Linked DNA regions of Corallococcus caeni. The protein of the gene in region 1 binds, or shares a complex with, the protein of each later gene. Links are inferred from orthologs where the notes say so. Each region holds a gene or a part of one and is shown on either strand. Other genes may lie near its edges.

The links.
Region 2: the proteins of AABA78_RS06135 (region 1) and AABA78_RS28695 are in contact, whole or in part, in a crystal structure (PDB 2HQS), measured with the Escherichia coli proteins. The link is inferred for Corallococcus caeni from one-to-one orthologs.

Annotation. Positions count from the first base shown.
Region 1 is NZ_BTTW01000001.1:1,526,395-1,531,974, forward strand. Bases 858-3,855 are described here. They hold AABA78_RS06135 (LpqB family beta-propeller domain-containing protein), read left to right. Parts: upstream 858-1,710; coding sequence 1,711-3,000; downstream 3,001-3,855. Other genes in these bases: tolR (protein TolR), read left to right, coding at 858-940; tolA (cell envelope integrity protein TolA), read left to right, coding at 944-1,714; AABA78_RS06140 (aminotransferase class V-fold PLP-dependent enzyme), read left to right, coding at 3,059-3,855. Also shown: AABA78_RS06120 (MotA/TolQ/ExbB proton channel family protein), read left to right, coding at 1-436; more of tolR, read left to right, coding at 449-857; more of AABA78_RS06140, read left to right, coding at 3,856-4,255; AABA78_RS06145 (Ppx/GppA phosphatase family protein), read left to right, coding at 4,270-5,211; AABA78_RS06150 (spinster family MFS transporter), read left to right, coding at 5,208-5,580. UniProt on the Escherichia coli protein: Part of the Tol-Pal system, which plays a role in outer membrane invagination during cell division and is important for maintaining outer membrane integrity.
Region 2 is NZ_BTTW01000007.1:395,052-400,327, forward strand. What follows is about bases 1,351-4,044. They hold AABA78_RS28695 (OmpA family protein), read right to left. Parts: upstream 3,112-4,044; coding sequence 2,590-3,111; downstream 1,351-2,589. Other genes in these bases: AABA78_RS28685 (GNAT family N-acetyltransferase), read right to left, coding at 1,351-1,536; AABA78_RS28690 (DUF3014 domain-containing protein), read right to left, coding at 1,763-2,560; AABA78_RS28700 (sigma-54-dependent transcriptional regulator), read right to left, coding at 3,200-4,044. In the rest of the region: AABA78_RS28675 (DUF3419 family protein), read right to left, coding at 1-72; AABA78_RS28680 (iron-containing redox enzyme family protein), read right to left, coding at 83-805; more of AABA78_RS28685, read right to left, coding at 802-1,350; more of AABA78_RS28700, read right to left, coding at 4,045-4,573; AABA78_RS28705 (sensor histidine kinase), read right to left, coding at 4,563-5,276. UniProt on the Escherichia coli protein: Part of the Tol-Pal system, which plays a role in outer membrane invagination during cell division and is important for maintaining outer membrane integrity. The Tol-Pal system is also required for polar localization of chemoreceptors clusters.

The DNA of each region.
Region 1 (5,580 bases):
GGAGCTGAGCAAGCTGGCGCAGACGGGCACGCAGGACGGCGGCGCCGAGGCCGCGATGAGCGCCAAGCTGGGCGGCATTGAAAACGTGGAGCGCGCGCTCAACCGCGCGGCCACGGCGCAGATCACCGAGTTGGAGAACCGCGTGTCCTTCCTGGGCACGGTGGGCGCCGCGTCGCCGTTCGTGGGCCTGTTCGGCACGGTGATTGGCATCCTGGGCGCGTTCAACAACATCGCCGAGCAGGGCAACGCCACGCTGGCCACGGTGGCCGCGCCGGTGGGCAACGCGCTCTTCGCCACGGCGGCGGGGCTGTTCGCGGCCATCCCGGCGGTGGTCGCGTACAACTCGTTCGTCAGCCGCATCAAGGTGTTCGACACGGAGATGTCCAACTTCTCCGCGGACTTCCTCAACATCATCAAGCGGCACTTCTTCCGCTAGGAGACCCGTCACATGGGCATGGGCGGAGGCAAGGGCGGCGGTGGCCGCACCACCATGAGCGAGATCAACGTCACGCCCATGGTGGACGTGATGCTGGTGCTGCTCATCATCTTCATGGTGACGGCGCCCCTCATCCAGCAGGGCGTGAAGGTGAACCTGCCGGAGACCAAGGCGGCCCCGGTGGAGGCGACGGAGAAGAAGGTCGTCCTCTCCATCGACGCGGGGCGCAAGGTCTACATCGGAGACGCGGAGGTCGCGCTGGAGGAGCTGGAGACGAAGCTCGCCGCCAACGCGAAGGCGCAGGCCGACAAGGAGGTCTACCTCCACGCGGACCGGGACGTGCCGTACGGCGTGGTGGTGGAGGTGATGGCGGCGGCCCAGCGCGCGGGCATCTCCAACGTGGGGATGATCACGGAACCGGCCACGGGCTCCAAGGCGTCCAACTCCGGCAAGGCCGCCCCCGCGTCCAGCGGCAAGGGCAAGCCCAAGGAGGCGAAGCGCTAGCCCATGAGCTCCGCGGTGACCCACAGTCTGCTGGTGACACGGCCCACGCGGCTGTCCCGCTTCCTTGTCTTCTCCGTGGGCGGGCACGTGGCGGTGCTCGCGGCGGCGCTGCTCTACGCGCGCTTCACGTCCGCGCCGAAGGTGGACCTGGACCAGAAGCCCATCAACGCGTCGCTGGTGCGGCTGGGCAAGCCGCGCGACCCCAAGCTTTTGCCGCGCAAGGAGGTGGCGCAGCCGCCGCCCAAGGAGGTCGTGGCGAAGCCCACGCCCACGCCGCCCGCGGACGCGCCCGCGCCCTCCCCCGCCGCGGTGGCGGTGCCCGGCGTGAAGCCCGCGCCGGCGCCCGCGCCCCAGAAGGGCGAAGCGAACGCGGAGGACCGGCGCAAGAAGCTGTTCGGCGCGTTCGACAAGTCCGCGAAGCCCACGGAGCCGGAGGAACTGGAGGGGGCCGAGGACGGCGACCCCGACGGTGACTCCGCGGTGGCGGAGGGCGAGCGGTACTACGGCCTCCTGAAGTCCCAGGTGCGCCGTCACTACAACGTGGCGGACACCATCCCCGACGCGGAGCGCCTGTACCTCAAGGCGCAGGTGGCCATGAAGCTGGGCCGCGCGGGTGAAGTGCTGGACGTGAGCCTGGCCAAGGCCAGCGGCAACGAGCTGTTCGACGCGGCGGTGGTGGCCGCCGTGCGCAAGGCCTCTCCCTTCTCTCCTCCCCCCGATGCGCTTCGCGACGCGCTCCAGAAGAACGGCGTCGTCCTGGTGTTCAGCCCATGAAAGCCCTCCTGCTGTCGCTCCTCCTCGTCCCCGCGCTGGTGCTGGCGCAGGCGCCCGTCATCGAAATCTCCGGCGCGAACTTCCGCCCGCTGCCGCTCGCGGCCCCCGCGCCCGTGGTGCAGGAGGGCGCGGACAAGAAGGCCGCCCAGGCGTTCGACGCCGCCTTCACGTACGACCTCACCGCCTCCGGCATCTTCCAGGTGCTGGACCGCGCCGGCTTCACCGCCGACGCGAAGGAGGGCATGACGGCGGGCAGCATCAACTTCAGCCGCTGGGCGGACGTGGGCGCGGAGTCGCTGGTGAAGGTGTCGCTCGCGCAGGACGGCGGCGCGCTGCGCGGCGAGCTGCGCCTGTTCAGCGTGGCCACGGGCAAGGAGGAGCTGAAGGTGTCCAAGGACGCGCCGGCCGGTGAGCCCCGGCAGCTGGCGCACGCGCTGGCGGACGCGCTCTACCGGCACTTCACCCGCGAGGCGAGCCCCTTCCTGTCGCGCATCACCTACGTGCGCAAGGCGGGCGCCAACCGCGACGTGTACGTGGCGGACTGGGACGGCATGGGCGCGCAGGCGCTCACCAAGGGCGGCACGCACATCCTCCCCACGCTCAGCCCGTCCGGCCAGGTGGCCTTCACGTCCTACCGGAAGAACCGGCCGGACATCTACGTGCAGACCCCCGGCGGCGAGGCGAAGGCGCTGGTGACGGACGGGCAGATGGCCACGGGCATCGCGTACTCGCCGGACGGCAAGCGCATCGCGTACGCGCTGGCGGAGGGTGAGAGCGCGCAAATCTACGTCGCCGCGGCGGACGGCTCCGGCGCGAAGGCCATCACCGACACGCCCTACGGCCTCAACACCAGCCCCACCTGGTCGCCGGACGGCAAGAGAATCGCTTTCGTGTCCAACCGGGGCGGCAGCCCGCAGGTGTACGTGATGAACGCGGACGGCTCCGGCGTGAAGCGGCTCACCTTCCAGGGCAACTACAACCAGACGCCGGACTGGTCGCCGCGCGGGGACCTCATCGCCTTCACCGCGCGCGACGAGCGCAACGCCTTCGACCTCTTCACCGTCAACGTGGACACGGGCAAGGTGACGCGCCTCACGCAGGACCAGGGCAACAACGAGGAGCCCACCTTCTCCCCCAACGGCCGGCTCATCATGTTCAGCTCGAACCGCAACGGCGCCGCGCACCTGTGGGTGATGACCTCCGACGGCAACAACCAGGTGCCGCTCCCCATGGAGAAGGGCAACTGGCTGACCCCTGACTGGGGCACCGCTCCGGCGGCGAAGTAGTCACGGACGGCGGGCGGCCGTTGACAGGGGGGACGCGCCGGGGTGCATTGCTCGCCCCATGAGCGCTCCCCTCCCCGCCCACAGGGCTCACTGGGGCCTGGACCCCCAGGTCGTCTTCCTCAACCACGGCTCGTTCGGCGCCTGCCCCAGGCCGGTGCTCCAGCACCAGGCGGAGCTGCGGGCCCGGCTGGAAGCGGAGCCGGTGCGCTTCCTCGCCCGTGAGGTGGAGCCGCTCCTCGACGAGGCGCGCGCCGCGCTCGCGGCCTTCGTGGGCGTGGACGTGGAGGACCTGTCGTTCATGCCCAACGCCACCACGGGCGTGAACACCGTGCTGCGCAACCTGCGCTTCCAGCCCGGCGACGAGCTGCTCACCACCGACAACGAATACAACGCGTCCAGGAACGCGCTGGACGTGGCCGCCGCCGAGCAGGGCGTGAAGGTGGTGGTGGCGAAGCTGCCCTGGCCCGTGCCCTCGCCGGAGGCGGTGGTGGACGCGGTGATGGCCCAGGTGACGCCGCGCACGCGGCTGCTCCTCATCGACCACATCACCAGCCAGACGGCGCTGGTCATGCCGGTGGCGGAGCTGGTGCGCCGCCTGCGCGAGCGGGGCGTGGAGACGCTGGTGGACGGCGCGCACGGGCCGGGCATGGTGCCGCTGGCGCTCCAGGAGCTGGGCGCGGCGTACTACACGGGCAACTGCCACAAGTGGCTGTGCGCGCCCAAGGGGGCCGCGTTCCTGTACGTGCGCCGCGACCTGCAGCGGGGCTTCAAGCCGATGGTGGTGAGCCACGGGCACAACTCGCCGCGCACGGACCGCTCGCGCTTCCGGCTGGAGTTCGACTGGGTGGGCACCGTCGACCCCACGCCCTTCCTGTGCATCCCCACCGTGCTCCGCTTCATGGCGGGCCTCGTTCCGGGCGGGTGGCCGCAGGTGATGGCGTCCAACCGGGAGAAGGTGCTGGCCGCGCGGCGCGGGCTGGACGCGAAGCTGGGCAACGCTGTGCCGCTGTGCCCGGAGTCCATGGTGGGCAGCATGGCGTGCGTGGCCCTGCCAGACGGCTTCCCCGAGCACCCCGAGCCGCCGCTCTACCTGGACCCCCTCCATGTGCGCCTGTTCAAGGAGCACCACATCGAGATTCCGGTCACCGCCTGGCCCCGGGCGCCCCGCCGGCACCTGCGGCTGTCCGCGCAGCTCTACAACACCCCGGCGGACTACGAGGCCCTGGCGCGGGCTTTGGAAGCGCTGCTGCGTTGAGTAGTGTGCGCGGCATGCCGCGCTTCGCATCCATCGACATCGGGACCAACTCCGTGCTGCTGCTGGTCGCGGACCGCCTGCCGGACGGGCGCTTCCAGGCCGTGGTGGAGCGCGCGGAGATCACCCGCCTGGGCCGGGGCGTGGACACCCACCGCGTCCTGTCCTCCGACGGCATGGAGGCCACGCTGTCCGTGCTGGTGGCCTTCGCCAACGAGGCCCGCGAGCTGGGCGCGGAGGGCATCGCCGTCTCCGCCACCAGCGCCGCGCGCGACGCGAAGAACGGCGCGGACTTCATCGCCGCGGCCCAGGCCCGCGCGGGCGTGACGGTGGAGATCATCCCCGGGGAGATGGAGGCGCAGCTGTCCTTCGCCGCGGTGGCCCAGGACTTCGGGAGCGAGGCCGCGGGGCCGCTGCTCGTGGTGGACATTGGCGGCGGGTCCACGGAGTTCATCTACGGCAGCGACGCCGGCACGGTGGCCTTCCGCCACAGCTTCGACGTGGGCGCCGTGCGGCTCACGGAGCGCTACGTGCGCACCGACCCGCTGTCCCCCGACGAGCGCGGCGCCATCGAGGCGCACCTGCGCGACACCTTCTCCGCCCTGCCCCCGCCGCCTCCCGCCGCGATGCTGGTGGGCGTGGCCGGCACGGTGACGACGCTGTTCGCCGTGCAGCACCAGATGGCGACCTACGACGCGGAAGCGGTCCATGGCGGCACGCTGTCCCGGGGCGAGCTGGACGCGCTCACGGACCGGCTGTGCGCCCTGCCCCTGGACGCGCGGCGGGCGCTGCCCGGCCTCCAGCCCAAGCGCGCGGACGTCATCCCCGCGGGGGCCCTCATCCTGCGCGAAGCGGTGAGGGCGCTGGGCCTGGAGGCGTGCCGCGTGAGTGACCGCGGCCTGCGCTGGGGCCTGCTGGCACACCGCTTCGGCTCTGGCTCCGGCTCCTCTCGCTCATGAACGCCTCCTCCCCCGTCGCTCCGTCCAGCGCGCGCGCCACGCAGTCCGTGCGCGCGGGCTACGCGCTGTTCATCCTCACGCTGATCAACCTGGTCAACTACCTCGACCGGTACATCATCGCCGTCGCGCTGCCGGAGATTCAGAAGGACTTCGGCATCAACGACGCGCAGTCCGGCCTGCTGGGCACCGTCTTCATCATCGTCTTCATGCTGGCGTCGCCCCTGGGCGGCTTCCTGGGGGACCGCATCCCCCGCCGGCTGCTGGTGGCGGGCGGCGTGATTCTCTGGAGCCTGGCCACGGGGGCCAGCGGCCTGGCGTCCAGCTTCACGGCGCTGCTGCTGGCGCGCGCGGTGATTGGCATTGGCGAGG
Region 2 (5,276 bases), on another replicon or contig:
GGCGTGCAGCTCGACGCTGGAGTCCTCGTCGCCGAGCGAATAGTTCAGGTGGCTGAAGTAGGCGCGTGCCATGGCGTGGGGCTCACAGCGCCTTGAGGAAGGCGGCCCGCTCGCTGCGCCCGTCGACGAGCTGGGCGTAGGCGTCCGCCACCTCGTCCATCATCCGCCACGTCAGCCGCAGGCTGGTCTCCATCACCTGGGCCACGTCCTCCCAGTCCTCGGGCGTCCTGCACTTCTTGGCGATCATCTCGTCGACCGCCTGCGAGTGCTCCGCGTCGATGTCCGAGTGCGCGACGAAGAAGGTCATCTGCGCCGGGGTGAGCCCCAGCGTCTTCTGCACCTTGCCCAGGAGCGGCCGGATGTAGTCGTAGCAGCTCTCCGCCCAGAAGCTGTACCCCAGGCGCTGCAAGGGATTGCCCTGGTAGGAGACCCAGTACAGGTACGCGATGAGGACCTCCGTCGCCGGCAGGGCGCGCGGGATGGGGAACCCCGGCGCAAGGCCCATGCTGGCCACGTCGTGCAGGGCCATCTGCTCGTGGCCGACCTCCTCCTCCGCGTGGTTGAAACAGAACTTCTGGTAGTGCCGGTCGTCCTCACAGCGCACGCCCACCAGCGCCTGGTTGCGGGCGTTGTGACGTGTGTAGTGATACGTCTCAATCAGATACAGCGCGTAGAGCGCCTTGGTGACCTCACCCTGCTGGACGGTGCGGACGAAGCGGGACTGGGCCAGGAGCTCGTCCCAGACCTGGGAGCGGCGGTGCTTCAGGGCCTCCAGGCCGGGGGCTGCCTGTGTCGTGTCGGTCATGTCTGTTCCACCTCAACCAAGCGGGAGTAGGCGTCCGGTGAGTCATTCAGCCGGAGGCGGGTGAGTCGTTCGGACATCCGGGTGCTCGCGGCGATGAGCTGCGGCCAGGTGCCCGCCATCAGCGTGTAGGGCTGGGGGCCCCGCATGGGCACGCGGTGCTGCTCCTCCGAGGACGCGGCTAGCCCGTAGCGCTCGAACACGGTGCGCGCGGCCCGGCGGCACAGCCCGACGATGCCGATGTAGCCCTCCGTCATGGCCCAGGTGCACGCCGCGACGAGCAGGCGCGGCGTGACGGAGGGGCTGCGCGCCTCCGGGTCCACGACCAGGCGGCTGAACTCCGCGTAGCCGTGGAACCGGGACGCCTCACCCTCCAGGGAGGGCGCGAGCGCCTGGAACTCGAAGGGGCCGGGCGTGATGCGCAGGCTGCCCACGAGCTGGCCGTCGCGGCTGGCGTGGAAGTGCGCGCTGCGCTCGTCCAGCTCCAGCCGCCAGTCCAGCTGGAGCTGCTCGGGGCTCAGCAGGTAGCTCAGCCGCGCCCGGTACTGGGCGTCGCGGAACTGGCGCACGCGCTCGACCTCGGCGGGGGTCGTCGCATGGAAGAAGGGGCCTGCCAACACCACGGGCGTCTGGCCCGCGCCGAGCCGGGCCATCCGCGTCTCCAGGACGCTCATCGCCGCGAGACGGGAGGCGAGCTCCTCGTCGCGGGATGCGCCACCACCTGTATCAGCCACGGACTTCCCCCTCTGACTCTCGCAATGCTGCCGCTGGCGGCGGGCGCCGACGCAAAGGCATACGTGTTCAAGGAATTGGAGGCGAGGTGTCTCGCCTGCAACAGAACAGTCGCCTGGATCGGCATGCCGCGTAAAGCGCGCCAGGGGTAGACATCCCGTCGCGGCGGGAGACTCCCTTGCGAGTAGAGCGCTTGCCCATTCGAGGCAAGACACCGCACGTCCGGGGCTACGGCTGGCGGGCCTGCTCCGCCGACGGAAGGCCCAGGGCCGCCGCCAGTTCGGTGAGCTTCGCCTGCACCTTGCGCATGTTCTCCGGCCCCATCCGCAGCAGGTGTTTCTCCGCCGCGCTCAGCGCTTCCAGGCTTGGATCCGCGTAGACGTAGAGCGCTCCCTTGGGTGCCAGCTCCACGGGCGCCTTCGGCACGGGGACCCGGGTGAGACGCCCGATGGCCTGGGACAATGTTTCATCCAGGCTCCTGCCCGGCGGGGCCAGCTCCGCGTGGGCGGCATCCAGGAGCGGCTTGAGCTCCTGATACACCTGCCCCGCGGTCTTCGCGTCCAGTGAGGTGATGACGCGGGTCACCCCGTCGTACCGGGTATGGCTTTCCGGCGCCGCCACCGTACGGCCCTGACGCTTTGTCACGCGGAAAGGGCCCGCTGGCGCCATGAAGGACAGGGGCATGCGCGGGCTCTGCCCGTCGGCGATCAGGTTCGCGGAGGCAGCAAAGCGGCGGACCAGGTCCTCGGCGGCCAGCCAGCGCGCGAAGTCCGCGTCGCTGGAGAGCCCCTTCAGCAGGTCCCGCACGCGAGGGTCGGTGCCGGAGAGCTGCACCGCCGGGGGCGCGGGCGGGGCCGGGGGTGAGGGCTGGGCCGTTTCAGGCGCAGGGGCGGGGGGCGGCTCCGGCGTGCGCAGGATGAAGAAGCTCGCTCCTGCCAGGAGGGCCACTCCGGCGGCGATGCCCAGGGGCCAGCGCAGGGAACGGACAGGAGAGGGCGGACGGGGGGCGTTGTCGGTGGGGAGCATGGGCGTGGAGCGCGTGGGGGTGAAAGGGATTACAGCTCGCCGGCGTGGGCCTGCTCGGCCAGGCGGAAGGAGAACTCCGCGCGGCGGTTCTTCTCCGGGGCGTTCACGTCCGCGGGCCGCTCCTCTCCATAGGAGATGACGGAGATGCGACCGGGCTCGACGCCCAGGTTCACCAGGTAGGCGCGCACGCTGGCCGCCCGGCGCTGGCCCAGCGCGACGTTGTATTCCGTCGTGCCCAGCTCGCAGGTGTGGCCCGCCACCGTCACCTTCGCGAGGCCGCGCTGACGCAGGGCCTGGGCGATGCGCGCCAGCTCGTCGGTGGCCTCGGGCGGGAGGATCGAGGAGTCGAGCGGGAAGTAGATGGGCGTGGCGCTGAGCGCCGCGAGCGCCTGCTCCGCGTCGTCGCCGGGCGCGGGCTTCGCCGCGTTGCCGCGATCGCTGACGGACGGGGCCGGCGTGTGGGCGTCGGCCGTGCTCGGGTTGGCCGCGCGACGGGCGCAGCCGGTGAGGCCAATGACTGACAGCAGCAGGAACAGGTGGGTTCGGTTCATGCCCTGATACATGAGCAAGGGCTGTGCCGCTGTCCTCCCGTCGGGCGCCGCTCGCGGTGCGGCGCAATGACTGGCAAAGCGCGTCGTCCTAGCGTTGCGAAACGCCGCTGTCGGTGCGCTCCCTGCGGTGGATGGTGGAGACATCAATCCCCAGCAGCTCCGCCGCCCGCGTCTTGTTGCCTCCACAGCGGGCGACCACCCACGCGATGTATTCACCCTCCAGCTGCCTCAGTGGCACCACCTGTCCATGGGCCGCGGCCAGCGGGTGGGCCTCCGGCGCCGCGTCCGTGGTGTGCAGCTTCAGCTGGGCCAGGTCCACGGTGGGCTGCGCGCCCAGGACCACCAGGCGCTCCACCAGGTTCTCCAGCTCGCGCACGTTGCCGGGCCAGGGCATGCGCGCGAGCGTGGCCACCACCTCGGGGGCCAGGGTGGTGACGGGGGAGCGCGGATTGCGCGCCCGCGCCTGCGCCACGAAGTGCTCGGCGAGCTTGGGGATGTCCTCCGTGCGCTCACGCAGCGGCGGGACGCGGAGGGACACGACGTTGAGCCGGTAGAAGAGGTCCGCCCGGAAGCGGCCTTCCTTCACCCGCGCGTCCAGGTCCTGATGCGTGGCGGCCAGGATGCGCACGTCCACCCGGCGCGAGCCGTCCGCGCCCACGGCCCGCACCTCGCCGTCCTGGAGGACGCGCAGCAGCTTCGCCTGGAGCTCCGGGGGCATGTCCCCGATTTCGTCGAGGAAGAGCGTGCCGCCGTCCGCCTCCAGGAAGAGGCCTCGGCGCGTGGTGGTGGCGCCGCTGAAGGCGCCCTTGATGTGGCCGAACAGCTCGCTCTCCAGGAGGGCGTGGGGCAGGGCGGTGCAGTTGACCGCCACGAAGGGCGCGGGGCTCCGGGGCCCCTCCGAGTGCAGCGCCCTGGCGACCAGCTCCTTGCCGCTGCCGCTCTCCCCCCGGATGAGCACCGGCGCTTCCGAGGCGGCCACGCGGTCGATGAGCTCGTAGAGCGTCCGCATGGGCACGCTGTGGCCCAGCAGCGCCCCCAGGCCGTTGCGCTGGGCCACCTGCCGCTTGAGGTCGCGGTGCTCGGTCTTCAGGCGCCGGGCCTCCAGCGCCCGCCCGACGTGGAGCAGCACCTCGTCCAGGCGGAAGGGCTTGGTGAGGTAGTGCCAGGCGCCCCGCTTCATCGCCTCCACCGCGCTCTCCACCGCGCCGAAGGCGGTCATCAGCAGCACCGGCAGCTCCGGGTCGTGCCGCCGCGCCGCCGCGAGCACGTCCAGCCCGTCCACCTCCTCCATGCGCAGGTCGCACAGCACGACGTCGTAGACGCGGGCCTTGAGCTGGGCGATGGCGTCCGCGCCGCCCGTGGAGAGGTCCACGCGATAGCCCGCGTCCGTGAGGGGCTCCTTCAACATCTGTCCCATCTCCTCGTGGTCATCCACCACGAGGATGCGCGCGCTAGACGGCATGACGTTCCTCCCAGCCAGGCGCGGCGGCCACCGGCCACCGCAGCGTGACGACGGTGCCCCGGCCGGGCTCGCTGTCGACCCCCACCTGGCCCCCATGGTTGCGGACGACCTGGGCCACCACGCTCAACCCCAGGCCCGTGCCCTGGCCCCGCTTCTTGGTGGTGAAGAAGGGGTCGAACACCTGGTGCAGGTGCTCCGGCGCGATGCCCCGGCCGTCGTCCTGCACGCGGATCTCCACCTGCTCCACCGCCCCGGCGTCCGCCGCCGCGCACGCCCTGGCGCTCAGCCGCACGTGGCCTCCGGCGGTGCAGGCGTCACAGGCGTTGAGGGCCAGGTTGAGCAGCACCTGCTGGAGTTGATCCGCGTCCGCCGCGAGGCACGGGAGCCGCTCGGGCACGTCCCACTCGAAGTGGACGCGCCGGCGCTCGGCCTCCACGTCGAGCAGCTCCTGGAGGCCCCGGACGACGGGCGCGAGCGGGACGACGCCGGCCCGCGCGGGCTGCAGGCGCGAGAGGTCCAGGAGCTGCCGGATGATGCGGCTCACCCGGTCGATCTGCGTGACGATGGCGCTGAGGCCCCGGCCCTGCGGGTGCTCCACGCCGCCCACCTTCTGGAGCATGTACTCGGCGTGCCCCCGGATGATGCCCAGTGGCGTGCCAATCTCATGCGCCACGCCCGCGGCGAGCACGCCCACCGTGGCCAG